Regions from separate parts of the Kribbella sp. NBC_01484 genome, predicted to be linked through region 3. Evidence: riboswitches for the same ligand, from Rfam matches in the RefSeq annotation. Region 3 holds a riboswitch; each other region holds the start of a gene.
What was found. A riboswitch is a leader RNA that binds a small molecule or an ion and turns the genes downstream of it on or off. The one in region 3 is predicted to bind ZMP and ZTP.
Positions count from the first base shown of each region.

Region 1 (7,861 bases), 1.7 Mb from region 3:
AACCGCCACTCCTTGCCGGCCAGCGTGATCAGTTCGTCCACCGGGTCGACCGTCGTACCGGCGACGTCGCTGACGACGACGCGGTCCTCCTTGGCGACCTTGTTCAGCAGGGAGGACTTGCCGACGTTCGGCTTGCCGACGATCGCGACCCGGCGCGGGCCGCCGGTCTCGGGGTCGCGCTCCGGCGGCGCCTCGGGCAGGGCGGCCAGTACGGCGTCGAGCATGTCACCGGTGCCGCGGCCGTGCATCGCCGAGACCGGGAACGGCTCACCGATGCCGAGGCTCCACAGGTTCATCGCCTCGGCCTCGACCCGCTGGTCGTCGACCTTGTTCGCCGCGAGCACGACCGGCTTCCCGGACTTCCGCAGTACCCGTACGACGGCCTCGTCCGCATCCGTGATCCCGACCGTCGCGTCGACCACGAACAGCACCGCGTCGGCCGCGTTGATCGCGACCTCGGCCTGCGCCGCGACCAGGGCCGCCATCCCGACCGCGTCCGGGTCCCAGCCGCCGGTGTCGACGACCGTGAAGCCGCGGCCGGCCCAGTTGGCGTCGTACGAGACACGGTCCCGGGTCACGCCCGGGGTGTCCTCGACGACGGCCTCGCGGCGGCCGATGATGCGGTTGACCAGCGTGGACTTGCCCACGTTCGGCCGGCCGACGATCGCGAGCACGGGCAGCGGCCCGGTGTCCTCACGGTCGTGCGTAGGCTCGGCGAAGTCGTAGCCGGTGGGCAGGTCAGTCATCAGGGTCCTTCTTGTCTGGCGCGCCCGGGAGGGGGTGGCCGGTGGCTTCGACGGCCGCCCTCACATGGGCTCGCAGCACGTCGCCGATCTGGTCGGCAACCGCGCGTACGTCGGAATGCCTCCTGGGAAAGGGTACGCGCTCCACCGTGAACGGCTCGCCATAGACCACATCGACCCGGCTCCCGGCCGGTGGGAAACCCTCCACGTCGCCGCGCGGCAGCCTGGTCCCGAGCAGGGCCACCGGCAGGATCGGCGCACCCGTCACCATGGCCAGATACGCCACGCCGGTCCGGATCCGGCTGAAGTCGCCCGGACCGCGGGTGCCCTCGGGGTAGATGTTCAGCACCCGGCCGTCGCGGAGCACCTTGATCGACTGCCGGACCGCGAGGACGTCGTACGCCGATCGGTCGACCGGGATCTGCCCGATCCGCCGGAGAATCCTCCCCTGGAGCCCGCCGAACACCTCGATCTTGCCGAGCTGGTGCAGCATCCGGGGCGCGATCGCCCCGAGCAGCGGCCCGTCGAGCAGGCTCAGATGGTTCGGAGTCATCAGCACCGGACCGGTTCGCGGGAACCGGTCCTCGTGGTGAATGGTCAGCTTGTACTTGCGCCGGAAGTACGGCTTGGCGACCGTGCGCATCGGCAGCGCGAGCCGGTACGGCAGCCGAGGCAGATCGTCGGTGCGTGGCAACTCCAGGTGCCCGGTCAGCTCCGCGGTCATGCGGCGATGCGCTCTGTCATGACTTCGGCCCTCTCGGGGCGGCCTCGGCCTCCTTCGCGAGACGGCTGATCACGTCGATGACCTCCTCCAGGGACAGATGCGTCGAATCGATGGTGACCGCGCCGTCGGACGCGACCAGGAACTCCGACACGGTCGCGTCGTCGGCGTCCCGGCGGACGATCTGGTCGCGGAGCTGCTCGGCGGTCACCGCCCCGGCCGCCAGCTCGGCGCCGCGGCGCGCCATCCGGGCGTCCTGGTCGGCGGTGAGCAGCACCTTGAGCTCGGAGTCGGTCGCGACCACGGTGGCGATGTCGCGGCCCTCGACCACGATCCCGCCGGTCGGCTGGGCGTCGTCGATGATCTCCCGCTGGCGCCGGATCAGCTCCTTGCGGACGTCCAGGTTGGTGGCGATCTTGGAGACCGTCTCGCTGATCCGCGGCTCCCGGATCGCGGTCGTCACGTCGGTCCCGTCGGCGATCACGAACTGGTTCGCCGGGTCGATGCTGACCTCGAGGCGCAGCTCCCGGGACCGCTGCGCGACCGCCGCGGTGTCGTCCAGATCGAGTCCGTGCTCCAGCGCCGACCAGGTCACCGCCCGGTACGTCGCTCCGGTGTCCAGGTAGCGCAGCCCCAGCCGGCTGGCGACGCCTCGCGCGGTGCTCGACTTACCGGAGCCGCTCGGGCCGTCCACAGCGATGATCATGCCCCGAAGATTACCTGTGGCGGGGGACATTCCACCGATCAGGACCGGCTACCGGTGGACGACCCAGCCACGCTCGGTCAGTACGTCGACCAACTGGTCGACCGAACCGGGTTTGACCGCCAGCTCGACCTCACCGACCGGACGGCCCGGACTGTGGTCGATCCGCAGGTCCTCGACGTTCGCGCCGGACTCGGCCGCGTCCGCGAACAACCGGGCCAGCTGCCCCGGCCGGTCGGGGATGGTCACCAAAACGGTCACCAGGTCGATGTGCGGCGCACCGTGCTTGCCCGGCACCCGGACCGCACCCGAGACGCCGAGCCCGAGGATCGAGGTCAGCTCCTCGGCAGCCTCTTCCTTGCCCAAGGCAACGAGTAGGCGATCCAGCTCGCCACGGATCTGCTCCAGCAGGCCGGTCAGGGCGGTCGAGTTCGCGGACACGATCTGGGTCCACAGCTTGGGGTCGCCGGCCGCGATCCGGGTCACGTCCCGGACGCCCTGGCCGGACAGCTGCAGGTGCGAGGTCGGCGCGTCGGCGAGCGTGCCCGCGGCGAGCGCAGACATCAGGTGCGGTAGGTGTGACACCCGGGCGACGCCGAGATCGTGGTCCTCGACAGACAGCTCGACGGTCCGGGCTCCGGCCGCCTCGGCCAGCCGCCGTACCAGCTCGATCGCCTCGGGCGAGCTGGTGTCGTGCGGAGTGATCGCCCAGGTCGCGCCGTCGAAAAGGTCCGCGCGGGCGGCGAGTGGCCCGTTCCGCTCGGAGCCGGCCATCGGGTGGCTGCCGACGTACCGGCTGAGGTCACCGGTGAGCTTGCCCGCGTCGGCGAGGGGCTTCGACTTCACGCTGGCGGCATCGGTGACGACCGCGTCGGTCTGCTCCAGCTGCTCGGCGATCACCGCGCCGACGTGATCCGGCGGTACGGCGACCACCACGAGCTGCGGCTCGATCTGGACCAGCCGCGAACCCGCGCCGATCCGCTCCGCCATCAGCGCGTTGTCCGGATCGGCGTCGACGAGCTCCACCACGACACCCAACCGCGCCAGCGCCAGGCCGATCGACGTACCGATGAGTCCGGTGCCGACGATCCGAACCGGACCGCGCAGCTCGGTCATGGGGCCTCCCGCCCTGGACTGAGGAGCGTAGGGAGCGAAGCGACTGAAGCGACGAGGGAAGGGCGGGAGTCACAGCCCCATGCCCCCGCCGGCGCCGGAGGCCCGGCCAAAAGCACGGTCACTGGGCGCCCGTCAGGTCTGGACGGAGAGCTACCGCGCCGTGCAGGTAGACGTGCTGGATCTTCTCCCGGGAACGCGGGGTCTCGGTGTGCACCATCAGCCGGACCACGCGCGGCAGGGCGTGCGGGACGGCGATCTCCTGCATGCACATCAGCGGTACGTCGGTCAGCCCGATCTGGCGCCCGGCCACGGCGGGAAACTCCGAGTGCAGGTCAGGCGTGACGGTGAACAGGATGCTGATCAGATCCTCGTTCTCCAGATCGTTCGCCTCCAGGACCGCCCGCACCAGCTCCGCGGACCGCTCGAGCAGATGCTCGCGCTCGTCCACGTCGAGCTGGGTGGCACCCCGGATCGCCCGTACCGCCACGTCTTCGCCTCCTTGGTCGTCTGTCTCCAACCCTAGAGCAGAGTGGTCAGAGGGTGGACAGCCGTCTCGGATAGTGCCGCCTCGAGCAGCCTCCGGGCCACCGGAAGCAGCCCGGCCTCCCGGACCGGTGCGAGCGGATCGGTCAGTTGCCGACGACGCCGGAACGATCCCGGCGGTTGGCCGTACGCGAGGGAGAAGCGGCGGGAGAAGTGGTACGGATTGCTGTAGCCGCAGTCGGACGCGATCTCGGCGATCGTCGCGTTGGTGCGCAGGAGCGCGGTCGCGGCCCGGGCCAGCCGGATCAGATCCAGGGCGTACGCCGGTCCGCAGGCGTACCGCTCCCGGAAGAGCCGGTGCAGGTGCCCTGCCGACAGGTTCGCCGCAGCGGCCAACTCCGGGACGGAGATGATTCGCGGGCCGCTCCTCGCCCACACGGTCGCAACATGGTCGACCAGGCGGCGGACAGCATCCGGCATCTCCTCGCGCGACTGACCGGCCGGAGCGCTGAGGAAGACCTCCAGCATCGTCGCCACCAGCCGGTCACTGTGTCCCCGGACCGACGATGACGGTACGCCGGCAAGGTCCAGCAGGTAGGTGCACAGCCCGTCCAGCAGGCTCGGATCGGACTGGGATCGCACCGACGGCCAACTCGACGCATCGCCGAGTCCGCCGAAGTCCTCGATCTGGAAGTGCACGTACGCATGTCGCGAAGGGCGATCGCAGTCCCAGATATAAGCATCCCGGTTCCCGCGCCGAGCCAAGGCCACGATGCCCGGGCGAAGGTCCTCCTCCACGGTCGCCTGCCGGACGCCGGCATCGTCGTACACCTCGGTCCGCCACCGCGCCGAACCGCTCAGGATCCACAGCAGTTCGTAGTTCGGCAGCGTGCGTGGGCCATAGGTTGCCCCGGGCGGATAGTCCGCGACCTGGACCACGGAGTTCACGCTGATCACCGGGGGTCGCGAGGTCACGAACAGATAGTAATGCGCACGCCCGCGACATTGGCCGGGCCTGGTGTGCTCTGAGACCGTGAAGCCGGTCATCGCCCCCGAAGGCCGGATGGAGCATCAGATGCAGTCTGTTACCGCCGTACACAGCTTCGCCGAGGTCACCGACGAGTTGGTCGAGTCGTTCCGGCGGGACGGCTTCGTCGTCCTCGATCAGGCCGTGTCGCCCGACCAGGTCACCGCGCTCCATGCCGCGGCCGAGGCTCTGTGCCGCGGTGACCTGGGCGTCATCGACGGAGGTCCAGCCGCCGAGCCGACAGCGGATGTCCTGCGCAAGTACCTGTGCATCCACCAACCACACAAGGTGTCCGACGTGGCACTCGCGGCGTTACGGGCGCCACGGGTGGTCGCGGCGCTGACCGCGGTGATCGGGCCGAACGTCAAGGCCATGCAATCGATGCTGTTCATCAAGCCCGAGGGGAAGCCGGGCCAGGCATGGCACCAGGACGAGTTCTTCATTCCGACCAGGGACCGCTCACTGACCGCGGTGTGGATCGCGCTCGACGATGCCACCGTGGAGAACGGCTGCCTGTGGGTTCTGCCGGGCTCCCACCGCCGCGGTGTCATCTACCCCGACCGGGAGCAGGACGATCTCCGCTTCGACTGCACAGTGGAGGCGTTCGACTTCCCGTACACCGACGACGATGCCGTCCCGGTCGAGGTGCCCGCGGGTTCAGCGGTGATCTTCAACGGTTATCTGCTGCACCGATCACTGCCGAACACCGGCCGGCACGGACTCCGCCGGGCGCTCGCCAACCACTACATGAGCGCGGAGTCGCTGCTCCCCTGGCAGTCCGTGCCACCTGGAGTCCACGTCGGCAAGCACGACTACCGCGACATCGTGATGGTGGCCGGGACCGATCCGTACGCCTACAAGGGCATCGACGATCTCGCTCGCCCGCACTCCCGGCGGGACAAGGACGGCGGGTGCGACCGCTGACTCAGCCCGCCTGAGCCTCGGCGGCGTCGACGGCCTGCTCCAGCAGGAGGGCGATCGTCATCGGTCCGACGCCGCCCGGGACCGGCGTGATCAGGCGGGCGACCTGGGCCGCCTCCTCGAAGTGCACGTCGCCGATGTTGCCCTCGTTGTACCCGGCGTCGACCACGACCGCTCCCGGCTTCAGCCAGTCGCCGCGGACGAAGTCGGGTTTGCCGACCGCCGCCACCACGATGTCCGCCGTCCGGACGATCTCCGGCAGGCCGACGGTCCGCGAGTGCGTGTAGGTGACGGTCGCGTTCGATGCCAGCAGCAACATCCCGACCGGCTTGCCGAGAATCGGGCTGCGGCCGATCACGACCGCGTGCGCCCCGGCGATCGGTACGTCGTACGCCTCCAGCAGGCGCATGATCCCGCCGGGTGTCGCGGACCGGAACCCGGGATCGCCGAACGCCATCGCGGCGAACGACCGCATCGTCACGCCGTCGACATCCTTGGCCGGGTCGATCGCCTCGAACGCGGCCCGCTCGTCGATCTGCGCCGGCACCGGATGCTGCAGCAGGATCCCGTGCACCGCCGGGTCGCTGGAGAGCTTGTGAATCTCGGTGACCAGTTCGTCGGTGGTCGTGTCCGCGGGCAGTACGACGCTCCGCGACGCGATGCCGGCCTTCTTCGACCGGTTCTGCTTCATCCGCACGTACGTCGCCGACGCGGGGTCATCGCCCACCAGCACCGTCGCCAGACACGGCTGCACGCCGGTCTTCTCCCGCAGGGCCTTCGCCCTGGCGGCCGCCTGAGCCACGATCTCCGCGGCGAGGTCGGTCCCGGTCATCAGTTCGGCGGTGGTCATGCGCGCGCTCCTTCGGGCGTCGACAACAGGTCAGATGCCCAGGCGCGCGGCGCAGCCGGATCTCCGGCAGGCCGTTTCCCGGTGGTTACCCACCTCAACGCCAGTCGCGGCCCACCGGTCAGGATACCCGGGCGGTCACCTCGGCGATGAACGTGTCGGCGACACCGTCGCCGATGCGGGGGTAGGTCTGGGAGTGCGGGAGGCGGATGTCACGGATCTCCTCGGCCTGGGTGACCAGGTGGTTGATCTGGGCCTGGCTGGTGGCGACGTCCGAGCTGTTGCCCTCGGCTCCTGCTTCGAGGACGCGGAGGGCCTCGCGGAGCGCCTGACCCCAGTAGAAGCTCGCGTCGAGCCAGGCATCGGTCTCGTCGGCGAAGGACGGGTCGGACACACCGGCGCGGATCTGCGCCGGAGCGTTCTCGATCGCCTCGAAGTACGGCTCGAGCTCCGCGATCGCGCCGGCCAGGTCGCCGCCCTCCCAGGTCGCCCAGAATTCGGCGATCTTCGCGGCCAGCACCGGCGCGTTCGCCAGGTGCAGCTTCCCGTCGTAGGTCGTCAGGTCGGCGAAGACCTCGAGCGCCGCGATCGTCTCCGGGTCGCCGGAGGCCCGCTCGGCGATCGCGCGACGCCACGACGCCTGCTGGTCGTACGTCGCCGGGTTCCAGCCGAACTCCGCGAACGAGTAGAGCGCGAGCTTGCTGGCCCCGGCCTGGTTCATCGGGTTCGAGATCACGCCGACGACCTGGTCGGCCAGGCCAGGCTCGCGGTTGCTGTAGTCCGCGAGCAGGATCCGGCCGTGCGCGTAGTCGTTGACCGGATAGTTGTCCCAGATCAGGATGTCGTGCCCGAACACCGCCTTCGCTTCGGCCGCTTGTGCGCTCGTGATCGAGTGCGGGACGACACCGATCCCGGTCCAGTGCACGACGACCGCGCTATCCAGCTGTTCCCGGAGCGCCTGCTTGTACGGCGACTCGGTCACGTCGTAGTACTCGGTCGGCACCATCTGCAGCGGGGCGAGATCCGGCTTGGTCGCCACCCACTCGCGCTGGATCCGGTTCAGCAGGTCGCTCTGCGCCCGCCCGGCCCCGCCACCACCGGCGCCGTACTTCTCCTCGTCCTCGGCGCAGTGCCACTTCTCGTACTCGATGTCGTCCAGCGGCACGTTGAACGCCCGCGCGCCGAGCTCGTAGAGCGCCTCGAACTTGGCGATCAGCGCCTGGAATTCGGTGTCGTCGGTGTAGCGGATCGACAGGCCGGGCGAGAGCGCGAAGGTGAAGTCGACCTTGTTCCGCAGCGA
Region 1 is NZ_CP109437.1:7,135,000-7,142,860, reverse strand. It holds gene der (ribosome biogenesis GTPase Der) at 1-746, opposite strand, end outside; gene OG555_RS34490 (lysophospholipid acyltransferase family protein) at 739-1,467, opposite strand; gene cmk ((d)CMP kinase) at 1,484-2,170, opposite strand; gene OG555_RS34480 (prephenate dehydrogenase) at 2,219-3,283, opposite strand; gene aroH (chorismate mutase) at 3,402-3,770, opposite strand; gene OG555_RS34470 (helix-turn-helix domain-containing protein) at 3,803-4,741, opposite strand; gene OG555_RS34465 (phytanoyl-CoA dioxygenase family protein) at 4,842-5,717, shown strand; gene OG555_RS34460 (bifunctional 5,10-methylenetetrahydrofolate dehydrogenase/5,10-methenyltetrahydrofolate cyclohydrolase) at 5,719-6,564, opposite strand; ZMP/ZTP riboswitch at 6,594-6,682, opposite strand; gene OG555_RS34455 (beta-N-acetylglucosaminidase domain-containing protein) at 6,683-7,861, opposite strand, start outside.
Region 1: linked by a shared signal. The riboswitch ahead of OG555_RS34460 (bifunctional 5,10-methylenetetrahydrofolate dehydrogenase/5,10-methenyltetrahydrofolate cyclohydrolase) and the one ahead of OG555_RS42435 (5-aminoimidazole-4-carboxamide ribonucleotide transformylase) in region 3 are both predicted to bind ZMP and ZTP.

Region 2 (7,861 bases), 990 kb from region 3:
TACCACGCGGACAAGGTCCGGCAGTGGTTCGAGGCCAGGCACGAGTACGGCGAGGAGTGGGTGCGGGCCGCGTTCGCGACCGAGAGTTGGCTGACGCTGACGCCGGAGCGGCTGACCGAGCTGTCGGACCGGATCCGGGACCTGATCCAGGAGTACTACGAGGAACCGTCGAACGACTCGTCCGCGGTGCCGGTGTACGTGTTCGCGCACGGCGTGCCGGCCCGGCCATGACCGGCCCCGCGGCGGTCGCGGACACGACCGACATCCCGCCGCTGGGCCGGGATCGCCGGGTGCACGCGTGGATCCTGTCCGGAGCGGTCTCGGAGGCCGGCGACGTCGCCTGGTACGTCGGCCTCGCGTGGAGCGCAGCCCAAGTCGCCTCGCCCGCCGGTGCCGGTCTGGTGATGGGCATCGGTGCGCTGCCGAGGGCCTTGATCCTGCTGTTCGGCGGCGCGCTCGCCGATCGGCTCGACGCCCGGCGCACGATGATCGCCGCCAACCTCGGCCGGATCGTCGTACTCATCGCCGGCGCGCTCGTCGTCGCTGCGGCCGGGGTGTCGATGGCTCTGCTGCTGACGGTCGCGATCCTTTTCGGCGCCGTGGACGCGCTCTACAACCCTGCGTCGGGCACGCTGCCGCGCCGGATGGTCCGCTCCGACGACCTCGTTCGGTTGGCCGCAACCCGGCAGTTGGCCAACCGGCTGGCGGTGTTCGTTGGTGCTCCCCTCGGCGGCCTACTGGTCGCGCAGGGCGGTCTGGTCGCGGTGATGGTCGCCGACGCGATCTCGTTCGGGGTCATCGCCCTGGCGCTGGCGTTCGTCGTCCGGCCGCGCTTCCCGCGCCCGGCGCCCAGTGGGCACTCGATCCGGCGCGACCTGTCCGCGGGCTTCGGTTACCTCCGGCGCGATCGGATCGCCCGGACCCTGGTCATCGCGTTCTTCGGGCTGAACCTGTGTGTCGGACCGGTGCTGGCCGTCGGCCTGGTTCAGCGTGTCCATCTGGACGGCTGGGGCTCGGCGGCGCTCGGGTGGTTTCAGGCGTGCTCCGGGATCAGTGCCGCGGTCGGCGCGGTGGTTGCCCTGCGCTGGAAGCCGCGGTTGCCCGCCCGTGCCGGACTGCTGCTGCTCATCGTGCAGGCGGCCGGATGCGTGATGATCGGGCTGGTGCCGCGGGCCGGCGTGTTCGTCGCGATGGCGATGATCGGATTCACCGCCGGACTCGCCTCGGCCTTCCTGTCCGGAGCCTTCCAGCAGACCATCGAACCGGCGTTCCTCGGTCGGACCTCGAGCATCGTCAGCCTGTCTGACGAGGGCCTGATGCCCATAGCCATGACCGGGTTCGGCGCGCTGATCTCGCTGACCGACGTCGCCGTGGCGTGTGCGCTGCTGGGGACCGCGTTCGCAGTACTGATGGTGTGGTCGGCCTCGCGCTTGCGGGGCTGAAGTCTGTACTCGGGGCGCGCGAACGCGTGGGGTGTGTCGTTCATGGTCGGCGTCGGGCGGAACGCCGAGCGGTGCCCGCATCACCAGATCGCGAACATCACCGGGAACGTACTCACTCCGTGTTCACCGGCCACGGCTCGCGGTACGTCGACGACGTACGGTCCTGGCAGGCCTCGGAGCCCGCCGACGACTTCGCCGCCATCGCCGTCTACGCACCGACCCGCTGACGCTAAGCTCACCTGGTGCTTCAGGTCGATTGGGACAACGTACGCGAGTTCGCCCTCGCGCCCCGCGTCGCTGGGGCTGCGTGACCGCGGCGTCGATCGCCGCTCAGGTGCGATCCGGCGAGCGGACTGCACTCGAGGTGATCGACCAGGCGCTCGAGGCTGCACTTCGCCTCGACCCGCTGCTCCATTTCGTCGACGAGCTGGACGTCGTTGGCGCCCGCGCAGCAGCCGAACGACTCGAGCCCACCGGTCCGTTCGCGGGTGTCCCGTTCTTCATCAAGGCAAGGACGCCGGACAACTCGCCGATTATCAGCCGGCTCGTGGCGGCCGGCGGGATCCCGATCGGTACGGCGACGCGCGCCAGGCCCGGCGCGGTGTCGCAAACCTTCGGATGGAACGGCCAGGACTACACCCGCAACCCGTGGGACTTGTCGCGATCGCCAGGTGGCTCGACCGCTGGTGGTGCGGCGGCGGTCGCGGCCGGCGTCGTACCGCTGGCAACTGGTGGAGACTCCGGCGGCTCACTGCGGATCCCGGCCGCGTTCTGCGGAGTGGTCGGCTTCAAAGGCACGTATGGCCGCATCCCGCGCCCGGTCGGTCGCATCCTCGGCGGGCTCACCACCGCCGGCTTCATCGGCGCCGAGCTCGACGACGTGATCCTGGCGACGAGCATCGCCAGCGGTCCACACCGCCTGGACCCGACCGCGCTGCCGGCGTGGCCGGTCCCGACCGTTCACGATCGTTCGTGGCGGATTGCGTATCGCTCCACCCTCGGCTGTCATCTGGCGGACCCTGCGGTCGACCACGTGATCCGCGAGCGGCTGACTCACGCCGGCGTCACCGTGGTCGACGTACCGCTCGAGCTTCTCCCGACTGATGAGGCGTGGCCTGTGCTGTCGGGTCTGGATGCCGGCCGCGGTGCGGAAGCGGCCGCGGCGAACCGGGCTCGCGAGGTGCGCGACAACAACAACACCGCGCTCGCCGATCTCTTCGCCGAAGTGGATGCCCTGATCACCCCGACCACGCTGACTGTTGCGCACGGCTACGACCAGCACGAGTCCAGCATCGTCACCGGCGACCCGTGCTGGGCCTTCAATGTGACCGGGCACCCCGCGGTCAGCGTCCCTGCGGGTCTGGCGGACGGATTGCCTGTGGGTGTTCAGGTTGTGGCGCCCCATGGGTCGGACGACGTCGCGCTCGCGGTGGCACGGCGGGTGCAGGTTGCCCTGCCCCCACCACCGATCCGCTGACGGGTCTCAGCGCGGGTGCTCCGACCGCCAGTGCTTGATCATCTGGTCGAGGTCGGTCTTGATGAAGGCGAAGAAGTCGGCGGCTTCGGTGAGGCGGTGGCCGACGGGGGAGTCGGGGCCGAAGAGGTCGGCGCCGGCGCGGCTGCTGGCCTCCCATTCGCCGAGGGCGTCGTTGCGGCGTTCGAGGATCGCGGCGAAGACGTCGTCGCGGATCCGGTAGTGGTCCTTGCGGGACCCGGGCAGCCGCTCGCGGGAGATGAACGACACCTGGAGCAGTTGCCGGACCGCACCGGAGACGGCGGGCTGGCTGATCCTGAGCGACTCGGCCAACTCCGCGGCGGTCATCGTGCCGGTCGGGCTGACCAGCATCCGGCCCATCACCCGGGCCGACATCGTCGGGACGCCGCTGTTGGCCAGCACGCCGGCGAAGCGCTCGACGAACTGGCTGATCTCTTCCGGGCTCGGTTCCTGCGCCATGGTTGAAGCTTACAATAATTTGATGTATCGCAACTATCACAAACTTTTGATAATTTGAATCCATGACCTCGACCTCCCACGCCGAACGGCCGACGCTGACCGGCGCGCGCCGCTTCGGAGTACTCATCGCGCTCTGCCTCGCCGTCCTCGTCCTCGGCCTGGACACGACCGTGCTCAACGTGGCACTGCCGACGCTGGCGTCCGACCTCGATGCCTCCACCAGCCAGTTGCAGTGGATGGCGAACAGCTACAACCTCGTCCTCGCGGCCCTCCTGCTGCCGGCCGGTCTCCTCGGCGACCGGTACGGGCGGCGCACGATCATCGCGATCGCGCTCACCCTGTTCGGCGCCGCCTCGCTCGCCTGCGGCCTGGCCGACTCGGCCGAGGGCCTGATCGCCGCTCGGGCGTTCCTGGGCGTCGGTGCGGCGATGATCGTTCCGGTGGCGCTGTCGCTGATCACCGTGCTCTTCCGCACCGAGGAGGATCGGAAGAAGGCGATCGGGTTCTTCGTCGTTGCCAACAGCATCGGTATGCCGCTCGGCCCGATTGTCGGCGGACTGCTGCTCGACCACGCCGGCTGGCAGTGGATCTTCTTCATGAACGTCCCGATCGCGTTGATTGCGGCCCTTGCGGTCACGCTGCTCGTGCCAGAGACCCGAAGCTCGCGGCGACCGGCCATCGACTGGCTCGGCATCGTGCTCTCCAGTGCTGGTCTGGCGTGCTTGGTGTACGGCGTGACCAAGGCCGGCGAGACGTCGTGGACCGATGGTGTCACGGTGCTGTTCCTCGGACTGGCCGTCGTACTGATCGCCGGGTTCCTGCTCTGGCAGCGGCGGACCACGCGGCCGTTGATCGAACTGCGGTTGTTCCACGAGAAGACGTTCACCGGCGGGGCGGTGCTGCTCACGGTGTCGGTGTTCGCGATCTTCGGGTTGCTGTTCACGATGCCGCAGTACTTCCAGGGCATCAACGGATCGGACGCGCTGCACACCGGGCTCAAGTTGCTGCCGTTCATCGGCGGGATGACGCTCGGCGCGAAGGTGGCCGAGCCGGTGGAGGCGAAGGCCGGAACCCGGCTGGTGGTGATGGCCGGGTTCGTGGTGATGGCCGTCGGGTTCGTGCTCGGGGCCTTCACGGGGCTCGGCACCGGGTACGGGTACACCGCGATCTGGTTCGTGGTGGTCGGCTTCGGTCTCGGGTGTTCGATGCCGCAGGCAATGAACGCGGCGTTGGGTGTGCTCGACCCGGAGCGGGCCGGGACCGGATCCGGTCTGCTGCAGGCGTTCCGCCAGGTCGGCGGCACAGTCGGTGTCGCGGTTCTGGGCACGGTGCTGAACTCGGTCTACCGCGCAGGAGTCGACACGACCGGACTGCCCGCGCAGGCCGCGGATGCGATCGAGAAGGGACTTGGTGGCGGGCTCGCCGTTGCGGCGAAGTCGGGCTCCGCCGACCTGCTGAGCGATGTCCGGGACGCCTTCATGACCAGTCTCAACACCACCATGTGGGTGTCGGCGGGAATCGCAGTCGCGGGCGCCGTGCTCGCCGCCGTGTTGATGCCACAACGGCGAGCGCCCGCTCCCAAGAGTGTGGAAGCGGGCGCTGCGCGAGTCAGCTGAGCTCGAGGCCCGGGTACAGCGGGTGCTTGTCGAGCAGTTCGGACGAGGCGGCCTTCGTCTTGTCCGCGACGCCGTCGGCGAGCACGTACTTCGCCTTGGACGGGGCACCGGCCGACGTCGTGGTCGGCGTCGTGGCGGAGATGACGTCGACGATGAGCTCGGCGACCCGGTCGAACTCGTCGCCGCCGAAACCACGGGTGGTCAGCGCCGGCGTGCCGATCCGGACACCCGAGGTGTACCAGGCGCCGTTCGGGTCGCGCGGTACGGCGTTCCGGTTGGTCACGATGCCGGCGTCGAGCAGCGCGGACTCGGCCTGCCGGCCGGTGATGCCGTACGACGAGACGTCGAGCAGCACGAGGTGGTTCTCGGTGCCGTCCGTCACGAGCTTCACGCCACGCTTCATCAGGCCCTCGGCCAGCGTGACTGCGTTGTCGGCGACCGCCTGCGCGTACACCTGGAACGAAGGCTGCCGGGCCTCGGCGAGCGCGACCGCCTTCGCCGCCATCGTCTGGCTGAGCGGACCACCCAGCACCATCGGGCAACCGCGGTCGACGGAGTCGGCGTACTCCGGCTGGCACAGCACCATGCCGCCGCGCGGGCCGCGCAGCGACTTGTGCGTGGTGGTCGTGGTGACGTGCGCGTGCGGGATCGGGTCGAAGTCGCCGGTGAACACCTTGCCCGCGACCAGGCCGGCGAAGTGGGCCATGTCGACCATCAGGGTCGCGCCGACCTCGTCGGCGATCTCGCGCATCTTCGCGAAGTTCACCTTCCGCGGGTACGCCGAGTAGCCGGCGATCAGGATCAGCGGCTTGAACTCGCGCGCCTTGCGGGCCACCTCGTCGTAGTCGAGCAGCCCGGTCTCCGGGTCGGTGCCGTAGGAGTGCTGGTTGAACATCTTGCCGGAGATGTTCGGCCGGAAGCCGTGGGTCAGGTGACCGCCGGCGTCCAGGGACATACCGAGCATCTTCTGGTCGCCGAGCGCCTTGCGGAGCTTGGTCCAGTCCTCGTCGGACAGGTCGTTGACGTGCTTGGCGCCGGCCTCGGCCAGCGCCGGGGACTCGATCCGCTGGGCCAGGATCGCCCAGAAGGCGACCAGGTTCGCGTCGATGCCGGAGTGCGGCTGGACGTAGGCGTGCGGTGCGCCGAACAGGGCCTCGGCGTGGTCGGCCGCGGCCTGCTCGACGGTGTCGACGTTCTGGCAGCCGGCGTAGAAGCGGTGCCCGATGGTGCCCTCGGCGTACTTGTCCGAGAGCCAGTTGCCCATCGTGAGCAGGGTGGCGGGGGAGGCGTAGTTCTCGCTCGCGATCAGCTTCAGCGACGAGCGCTGGTCGGCCAGTTCGGCCTTGATCGCGCCGGCGATCGTGGGTTCCACCGCGCCGATCACCTCGAGCGCGTTGCGGTACGCGGCCGATGCGGCGGCGGCATCGAAGGGTTGAGTCATCGTTGTCTCTCCTGCGGTTGCAGTGGGTCGAAGGCACCCAGGCGCACGGTGCCGACGGTCTTCGCTCCCCGGTGGTTCTCCACCTCAGCGCGCCAGTCGCGACCCGCTCACCCTATCGCGTACACACCCTTCTCTTGCGGCTTGTGTCCGAAGAACTGTGGCCTATAACCCTCGGATCTTCGGACGCAACGCGATCAGACGGCGCGGGCGAGGATCGGGGTGAAGGGAGTGGTGCGGGGGAGGGTGCCGAAGACGCCGGCCCAGTCGCCGGCCAGCCTGGACGCGACGAAGGCGTCGGCGACCTCGGGTGCCGAGTGCCGGACGAGCAGGGACGCCTGGAGGCAGACGGCCATCCGGGCGGCGAGGCGGCGTGCGCCGGCCTCCGCCTCGGACACATCGGCAAGCGTTTCCAGTACGTCGTTCACGGCGGCATCGAGGCGGTCGTCCGCACCCCGTGCCGCGCCGACCTCGAGCAGCCACGCGTCCAGCGACTCCGGCCTTCTGAGCGCACGGAGGACGTCGAGCGCATTGACGTTCCCCGATCCTTCCCAGATCGAGTTCAGCGGCGACTCGCGGAACAGGAGGGGAAGGCCGGACTCCTCGACGAACCCGTTACCACCCAAGCACTCCAGCGCCTCCGCCACCATGAAAGGCGTTCGCTTGCACACCCAGAACTTCGCCAACGGCAGCCCGATGCGCCGGAATGCGGCGGCCTGCTCGTCTCCACCGACCGACGCGTCGGCCGCAGCCGCAAGCCGCATCGCCAGCGCGGTTGCCGCCTCACTCTCCAGGGCCAGGTCGGCCAGGACGTTCTGCATCGCGGGCTTGTCGGCGAGGAGCCCGCCGAAGGCCGAGCGGTGGCGGGTGTGCCAGCTGGCTTCGACGAGCGCTCGTCGTTGGAGGGCGGCGGAGCCGAGGACGCAGTCGAGGCGGGTGGCGGCAACCATTTCGATGATGGTGCGGACGCCGGCGCCCTCGTCGCCGAGGCGGTAGCCGATCGTGCCGTGGAACTCGACCTCGCTGGACGCGTTCGACCGGTTCCCGAGCTTGTCCTTCAACCGTTGCAGCGCGAACGCGTTCCGGTTGCCATCGGCAAGCACCCGCGGCACGACGAAGCAACTCAGTCCGTCCGGCGCCTGCGCGAGTACGAGGAAGACATCGACCTGCGGCGCCGAGCAGAACCACTTGTGACCGTTCAGCTGATATTCACCGTCCGGCCCGGTCGGCGTCGCGGTGGTCAGGTTGGCCCGGACGTCCGAGCCGCCCTGCTTCTCGGTCATCCCCATCCCCGCGAGGACGCCGGTCTTCTCGGCCGCGGGCAACCGGCGTACGTCGTACGACGTGGCCGCGAGTTGCGGGATCCACTCCTTCGCGAGCCGCTCGTCCGCCTTGAGTGCCGGGACCGCGG
Region 2 is NZ_CP109437.1:7,812,985-7,820,845, reverse strand. It holds gene OG555_RS37795 (helix-turn-helix domain-containing protein) at 1-231, shown strand, start outside; gene OG555_RS37790 (MFS transporter) at 228-1,442, shown strand; gene OG555_RS37785 (amidase) at 1,750-2,919, shown strand; gene OG555_RS37780 (GbsR/MarR family transcriptional regulator) at 2,926-3,396, opposite strand; gene OG555_RS37775 (DHA2 family efflux MFS transporter permease subunit) at 3,459-5,012, shown strand; gene OG555_RS37770 (glycine hydroxymethyltransferase) at 5,005-6,453, opposite strand; ZMP/ZTP riboswitch at 6,482-6,561, opposite strand; gene OG555_RS37765 (acyl-CoA dehydrogenase family protein) at 6,648-7,861, opposite strand, start outside.
Region 2: linked by a shared signal. The riboswitch ahead of OG555_RS37770 (glycine hydroxymethyltransferase) and the one ahead of OG555_RS42435 (5-aminoimidazole-4-carboxamide ribonucleotide transformylase) in region 3 are both predicted to bind ZMP and ZTP.

Region 3 (7,861 bases):
GCTTCGGTGGTCAGGCGGTGCACACCGTGCTGCCGCATCCCACCGATCCCGAGCAGGTCAGCGTCGCGATGTCGACCGGCGGGGTCTATCGGACCGCCGACGGCGGCGCGTCGTGGGAGCCGGCGAACCACGGGATCCAGGCGAAGTTCTTCCCCGACCCCTACCCGGAGTTCGGTCAGTGTGTGCACAAGCTGGCCGCGCATCCCGCCGTACCGGAGCGGATGTTCGCGCAGAACCATCACGGCGTCTACCGGTCCGACGACGGTGGGGCGATCTGGAAGTCGATCGCGGACGGGCTGCCGTCGGACTTCGGATTCCCGATCGCGGTGCATCCGCACGAGCCGGCGACGGTGTACGTCTTCCCGCTGATCGCGGACGCCAACCGGATCCCGACCGAGGCCAAGTGCCGCGTCTACCGCTCCCGCGACGCCGGAGCGACCTGGGAGCCGCTGACGACGGGCCTTCCCGACGTGTCGTATGTCCCGGTCCTGCGTGACGCGCTCACCACCGACACCGCCGACCCGGCCGGTGTGTACGTCGGCACCCGCGACGGCTGCGTCTACGCCAGCGCCGACGCCGGTGACACCTGGGTCGAGGTGGCACGTCACCTGCCGGATGTGCTCACCGTGCGCGCCGCGGTGATCTGATGATCTCCGTCCGCCTGCCGACCGTCCTCCGGCCGTTCGCGGGCGGAGCCGAGTGTGTCGAGGTCGACGGCTCCACCGTCGCCGAGGCCTTCGCCGCCCTCGACCCAGTGCTGCGACGGAGGTTGACCGACGAGCAGGGCGCCGTCCGCCGGCACGTCAACGTCTACCTCCACAACGACAACATCCGCGACCTGGACGGCCCGGGGACGAAGTTGAGCGACGGAGATGAGTTGCTGATCCTGCCTAGCGTCGCGGGCGGTTGACACCGCGCCAAAGGAAGACTGCAGTCCGGGTGACGGGCAGCGAGCGGTTGGTGGCGTAGGGGTGTGCCCGGGGGGCGAGGGGTTGTGACGGGCGTCGGGCCCGGCTTACTGTCGGCGGAGGGGTCGACGGCGGGGCCGTCGCCTGGGGGGCGCCTGGGGGAGGGGGCCCTGTGCACGCGTTTCTGGATCGTCTCGGCCGGGGGGCCGCGCGGTTCCACTGGTTCGTGATCGCAGGCTGGCTGGTGCTGGTCGTCGGATTGTTCGTACTACGTTCCGCGTTCGGCGGCACGTACGTGAACAACTACACGGTCCCGGGCAGTGAGTCGTCGGCCGGACTGAACATCCTGAACAAGGACTTCGCCACCGCCGGCGGCTACTCCGGTTCGATCGTCTTCCACGCGAAGACCGGCACGGTCTCCGAGCAGGCCGACGCGGTGAAGACGTCGATGGCTGCCGTCGCCAAGCTGCCCGACGTGGTCTCGGCCGTCGACCCGCTGGCGACGTCACAGACGGCGTACATCTCCAAGGACGGCAGCATCGTCAACGCTCCGGTCTCGTTCTCGGTCGTGCCGGCGTCGCTCGACAGCAGCTATCTCGACAAACTGGATGCCGCCGTCCAGCCGGCCAGGGCCGCCGGGCTGCAGGTCGAGTACGGCGGAGGCGCCGGCCAGATCGGGAAACAGGCGGACGACACCCTGTCCGAGACCATCGGCCTCGCGCTGGCGCTGTTGTTGCTGTTCCTGATGTTCCGGTCGATCGTCGCGGCCGGACTGCCGCTGATCGCCGCGATCTTCAGCGTCGGCGGCGGGCTGGCCATCCTCGGTCTGCTCGCAGCGGTGAAGGACTTCCCGGTCTCGGCGCCGACGGTCGCCACCCTGCTCGGGCTCGGCGTCGCGATCGACTACGGGCTCTTCATGGTGTCGCGCCATCGCGAGCAGCTCGAGGACGGGATAGGAGTCGAGGAATCGGCCGGTCGCACGGAGTCGACGTCCGGTGCGGCCATCCTGGTCGCCGGCGGGACGGTCGTCATCGCGATTCTCGGCCTCTACGTCTCCGGCGTACCGTTCGTCGGCGCGCTCGGTCTGTCCTCGGCCATCGTCGTCGCGGTCACCGTGCTGGCGGCGCTGACCCTCATCCCCGCGATGCTCGGCCTGGCGAAGTTCCTCGTCCTCAACCGCAAGGACCGGCACCATCTGGTGGAGGAGCGGGAGCTCGAGGCCGGGCTCCCGGACGAGCAGGCCGTGGCGAAGCACCGGGCGGAGGAGCGCGAGCAACGCGACCTCAAGCACGAGCAGAGCCCGTTCGCCCGCTGGGGACGCAAGGTGAGCGACCGGCCGTGGCCGTACGGCATCGCCGCCACCCTCGTGCTGCTCGTCCTGGCCATACCACTGTTGTCGATGAACCTTGGCCAGCTCGACGCCGGCACCGATCCGGCGGCGGACTCGAGCCGGAAGGCGTACGACCTGATCGCCCAAGGGTTCGGCCCGGGTGCCAACGGTCCGCTGACGGTCGTCGTACAGCTCCCGTCCGAGAGCTCGACCGACAAGCAGACCTTGCTGACCGGCCTCACGTCCACGCTGCAGAAAACCGCCGGAGTGGCCGCCGTCCAACCGGCGACCATGAACAGCGCCGGTACGACGGCGATCATCACCGTCATCCCGACCACGTCACCGTCGTCGGCGGAGACCGAGGATCTGGTCAACCGGATCCGCGACGACGTACTCGCAGGGCAGCAGGAGCCGACCTTCGTGGTCGGCACGACCGCCGGGTATGTCGACTTCACCGAGAAGGTGGCCGGTCGGATGCTGTGGCTGATCGGCGCGGTGGTGCTGCTCGCGTTCCTGCTGCTCACCGTGGCGTTCCGCTCGCTTCTGATCGGAGTCAAGGCCGCGATCCTCAACCTGTTGTCGGTCGGCGCCGCGTACGGCGTCATCGTCGCGGTCTTCCAGTGGGGCTGGGGATCCTCCCTGGTCGGGATCGACGAGAAGGTGCCGATCCCGTCGTTCGTGCCGATGCTGATGTTCGCGATCGTGTTCGGGCTGTCGATGGACTACGAGGTGTTCCTGCTGTCCCGCGTGCACGAGGCCTGGATCGCGACGAACGACAGCCATCGCGCCGTGGCGATCGGGATCGGCGCGACCGCTCGGGTGATCACGACCGCGGCGGCGATCATGATCGTGGTCTTCCTGAGCTTCGTCCTCGACGACGACCCGACGGTGAAGATGCTGGCGGTCGGCATGGCCGTCGCCGTCCTGATCGACGCCAGCATCGTCCGGATGGTCCTGGTCCCGTCCGTCATGACGCTGCTCGGCGACCGGGCCTGGTGGCTGCCGGGCTGGCTCGACCGCATCATTCCCGACATCCAGCTGGAAGGCGGTCCGCAGCCGGCCCCGGCCGAGCGCGAGCCACCCAAGGTCGACGTCGCCTGATCAGTGCCGGAACAGCCGGACGCCGGTCGGCGACCAGCTGATGCCGCGCACGGCGCACGCCTGTGCGACCTCGTCCGACCGGATGGACCCGCCCGGCTCGGCGATATGCGCGACGCCGTACCGGTGCGCTTCCTCGACGTTGTCGACGAAGGGGAGCGCACCGTCTGACACCATCGCCACATCCGCGAGCGCTTCAGTCGAGCGGCGGCCCCACCACGCGGCAGCCTTCTCGCCGGCGAGCCGGGTGCAGTCCACCCGCGACTGCTGCCCGGCGCCGACGCCGATCGTCATGCTGTCCTTGACCATCGCGACCGTGTTCGACTGCGTGTAGCGGACCACGATCAGCCCGAGCAGGAGATCCCGGGCCGCCGCGTCGGGCACCCTGGGATCCAGCAGCTCACGAGTCAGCGGTACGTCGTCCCGCCGCTGAGTCAACCGCAGTCCGTAGAGCTCGCGAACCTCCTCCGCCGGTGGTTCGAACGCCGGATCCGCCTCCAACACCAGAAAGCTCCCACGCTTCTTCGCCGCCAACGTCCCGACCACGCCCTCGTCGTACCCGGGCGCGATGATCCCGTCCGACACGACACGCTTGAGCACCCCGGCGAGCTCCGCGTCGACGGGATGCGAGACGGCAACGAAGTCGCCGTACGACGACTTGGGATCGGCATCGCGAGCACGCAGGTAGGCGCCGGCCACGCTGTCCCCCAGCGCCGCCCCGGCGGGAGACACATGCTTGTAGGACGCCGCCGCCGGAACGCCGAAGGCACCGGACGCCTCGCGGACGAGCTGCCAACCGGTCAGCGCATCCAGGACGTTGATGTACGACGGAACGCCCGAGACGACTGTGAACGGGGAGCCGCCGAGAGCCGTCATCGTGGCGTGCTGGTGGGGATTCATGCCGTAGCGCATCAGGAGCCTCCGAAACCGAGAGCCGGAGGCGCCCAGGCGGACGACGCCTTGTCCACAACCCGCTCCCCGGTGGTACTCCACCCTCGCCAGTCGCGGTGTACCGACACCTTAGCCCGGATCCGTGGACCGTTCCGGCGCTCGTCACTTGATCTCGCTCCGCCGCAGCCCACCGCGCAACTTCGGGGGATATCCCGTCCTGTTGTGGGTTCTCCCTCGGTGCACGCGGGGAGAACCCACAACGGCAGGGGATAACCGGCTCTTCTGACGTATCCGTGGGTGGCTCGTTCGCGTCCTTCGCGTCCCCGGCGGTCGGCCTTGTTCTGTCGGTTGCCGCCGCGGGTGGGGAGGATCTCGTCCCGGATCGGGTGGGGGATCCTCCCCAGCCTGCCCCGGCCGCCCGCGGGTCTTGGCCTGGGCGGACGTGGGGCACTCACTAACCCGGTCCGTCAGCCGCCGACTGCTCGCGGCCGAGCGGGGCCCGTCTGGCATCGCGCTGCTTGGTGAGTGCTGCAGGTCCGGTCAGCGGCGCGGCATCGCCCAACCCGCCACCACCGCCGGGCGGGTGCGGGTGGACTTCCAGGCCATCACAATCACCGAGACGATGCGATCGTCCGTGGGAGGTCTTCGTCCTCGCCTCGTTGTGATGGCCTGGCGATCCGGTCGACGGCACGGGCAACACCCACCGAACCAACCGAAGCGCCGGATCTCCCATCCCGTTGTGGGTTCTCCCTTGGTGCACGAGGGGAGAACCCACAACAGCAGCGGACAACCCATGAAATGGACGCCATCGCGGCGGATCGGACCGGTCAGCATCCACGGATCCAAACTCAGTCGCGCCAGACTCCGGTCCAGTCGTAGAGCGCAGCGGTGGTCGCGTACTCGCGGAGGTACGCAATGCGGCCCTGGTCGAGTCGTGCGATCGTGGCGCCGTCGAAGGCGCCGGGTTCGCCCTTCCACGTGCACTCGAAGCGCCACTCGACGATCAGCGTGTCGCCGGCCGCCGCCGATGACGTGATCTCCCAGGCGTCGACGGTGCCGCCGGCGCCGAACCAGGCGTTCATCCACTGCTCGACCCGCGCCTTGCCCCGATAGACCGGCCCATACGACTCGATCACCACGCAGTCGTCGGTCAACGTGTCCAGAACCGCCGCGATGTCGTGCCGCCGCCACCCGTCGACGTACGCCTCGAGTCGGGTGCGACCGCTGTCGGTCGGCGGGTGACTGATTCCGGTCATGTCGGCCTCCTGTCACGGCAGTCTCGTGACCGCGCCGGGTGGGATCGGATACCAAAGGTCACGACGCACCTGATCGGTGCCTATGGCAAGACGTCCGCACCTGATCGGTGCCTACAGCAAGGATGGTGTACCCGGTGGGGTTTCCACGATCTTTACCGATACCGGCGCTGCTGGCCAGCGGCGCCCTGGCGCTGTCCGGGCTGACTGCTCCAGTCACCGCTACCGCGGCACCGACAGCTGGCGCGCCGGTCGTCCAGCCGGCCCCCGTACTCAGGAGCCCCGCCACAGTCACGTTGCTGACCGGCGAACACGTCACGCTGCGGCCCGGCCCGGACGGGAAGCCGCAGGTCGACGTCCGGTCCCGCGACGGTGGGTCCGCGGTCGGGTACGCCGTACGTAACGACCACGGCCGGATCAGCGTGATCCCGCACGACGTCGCGAGCCTGGTTCCCGGCGTACTCGACCCTGCGCTGTTCGACGTGACCGGCCTCGTCGAGATGGGGTACGACGACGCGCACCGCGCGGACCTGCCCGTGATCGTGCGGGAGAGTTCCGGCGCGCGGACGATGGCAAACGCCGGATTCACCCCGAGCCGCACGCTGGCCAGCATCGGTGCGACTGCGGGCCGGATCGAGAAGTCCCGGGCGACTGCGTTCGGTTCGGCCCTGACGGCCGCCCGGTCCGCCCTGCCGGCCAAGATCTGGCTGGACACACCCCTGCATGGTGATCGTGTGCCTGAGTCGGCGCCCGGGACCGGCAGATCGACGAGCAAGACGCCGCCGAGTAGCGGTTCCAAGGCCGCAGCGGCACCGCTGGACCCATACCTGGAGCAGGTGCAGGCGCCGACCGCGTGGCGCCGCGGCCTCGACGGTCACGGCGTGAAGGTCGCGATCCTCGACTCCGGCATCGACACCGGCCACCCGGCACTCGAGGGCAAGGTGACGGCCACCGAGGACTTCACCGGCGAGGGCCCGCAGGACGACTTCGGTCGCGGCACCCAGATCGCGTCGCTGGTGGCCGGCAACGGTGCCGGGTCCGACGGCGCCCGGAAGGGCATCGCACCCGGAGCCGAACTGATCTCCGGCAAGATCCTCAACGCGGCCGGCGAGGGCACCGTGTCCGAGCTGATCGCGGCGATGGAGTGGGCCGTCGGGCAGCACGCCAACCTGGTCAACGTCAGCCTCGGCGCCCGCGCCCCGATGCAGGGTGACGACCTGCTGGCCGATGCGGTCGACCGGCTGACGGCGCAAAGCGGTGCGCTGTTCGTGGTCGCGGCCGGCGACGACGGGGACTTCTACGCCACACCGTTCTCGGTCGAGACGCCGGGTACGGCTGACTCCGCGTTGACAGTGGGTGCGCTCGATCCGGCCGGCAACCGGGCCCGGTTCACCAGCATGGGCCCGACGTACTCCTGGCGGCAGAAGCCGGAGATCGCCGCGCCCGGCACCGGCATCATGGGCGCCCGGGCTGGTGCGCGCGACGGCGACCTGTACGCCATGGGCTTGGGTACGTCCCGGTCCACGCCGCTGGTGACCGGCTCGGCCGCGCTGCTGCTCCAGCAGCACCCGGAGCTGACCTGGCAGCAGCTGAAGGCGCGGTTGAGCAGCAGTGCTGTCGACAGCACCGGCGTCTTCACGGGGTGGTTCGGCAGCGGCAGGGTGAACCTGGACGTCGCGACGTCCCCGACCGGCCTGGTGCCGAACGTCGGCGTGATCGACTACGCGGCGATCCGCCACCCTGACGACTCGCCGCAGAAGCGCACTCTGACGCTGACGAATCCCAGTGCCGAGCCGGTCACGCTCACATTCGCCGATCAGGAGGTGACCATCTGGAACAAGCAGGCCCCGGGGTCTGCGGTGACCGTGTCACCGGCCACCCTGACCGTGCCCGCCGGTGGGACCGCCGACGCCACGGTGACCTTCGACCCGACCGGCCTGAGCGACGTCGTCGGGCAGTGGAACTCGATTGTCGACAACATCTGGGAGGGTGCGCTCGACGTCATCGACAGCGCCGGGAAACGGCGCCTCCGGCTGGCCCTGAACGCCTACGACGAGCCGCCGATGTACGACGCCTCGGTCCTGGTGCTCGACCGCAACGGCAAGCCGGTCTCCGGTGGCTACGTCAACGTCTTCAACAGCACCGACGGTCACTACAACCAGATCCTCCTGGACGACCAAGGTCGCGGAACCGCCCGAATTACGCCTGGGGTGCACATGGCGTACGGCTTCGTACCGACAGGCGACACGATGACGTTTGCCGTCGAGTCGAACGTCACCGTGACCCGGAACACGTCGTTCACACTGGACGCCCGTCAGGCGGTCCAGGTGAAGGGTCTTGTCGTAGAGGGCCAACCGACCGGGGTCGTCGAGGGCACGATC
Region 3 is NZ_CP109437.1:8,799,629-8,807,489, reverse strand. It holds gene OG555_RS42450 (WD40/YVTN/BNR-like repeat-containing protein) at 1-647, shown strand, start outside; gene OG555_RS42445 (MoaD/ThiS family protein) at 647-910, shown strand; gene OG555_RS42440 (MMPL family transporter) at 1,081-3,339, shown strand; gene OG555_RS42435 (5-aminoimidazole-4-carboxamide ribonucleotide transformylase) at 3,340-4,248, opposite strand; ZMP/ZTP riboswitch at 4,272-4,352, opposite strand; gene OG555_RS42430 (nuclear transport factor 2 family protein) at 5,076-5,483, opposite strand; gene OG555_RS42425 (S8 family peptidase) at 5,618-7,861, shown strand, end outside.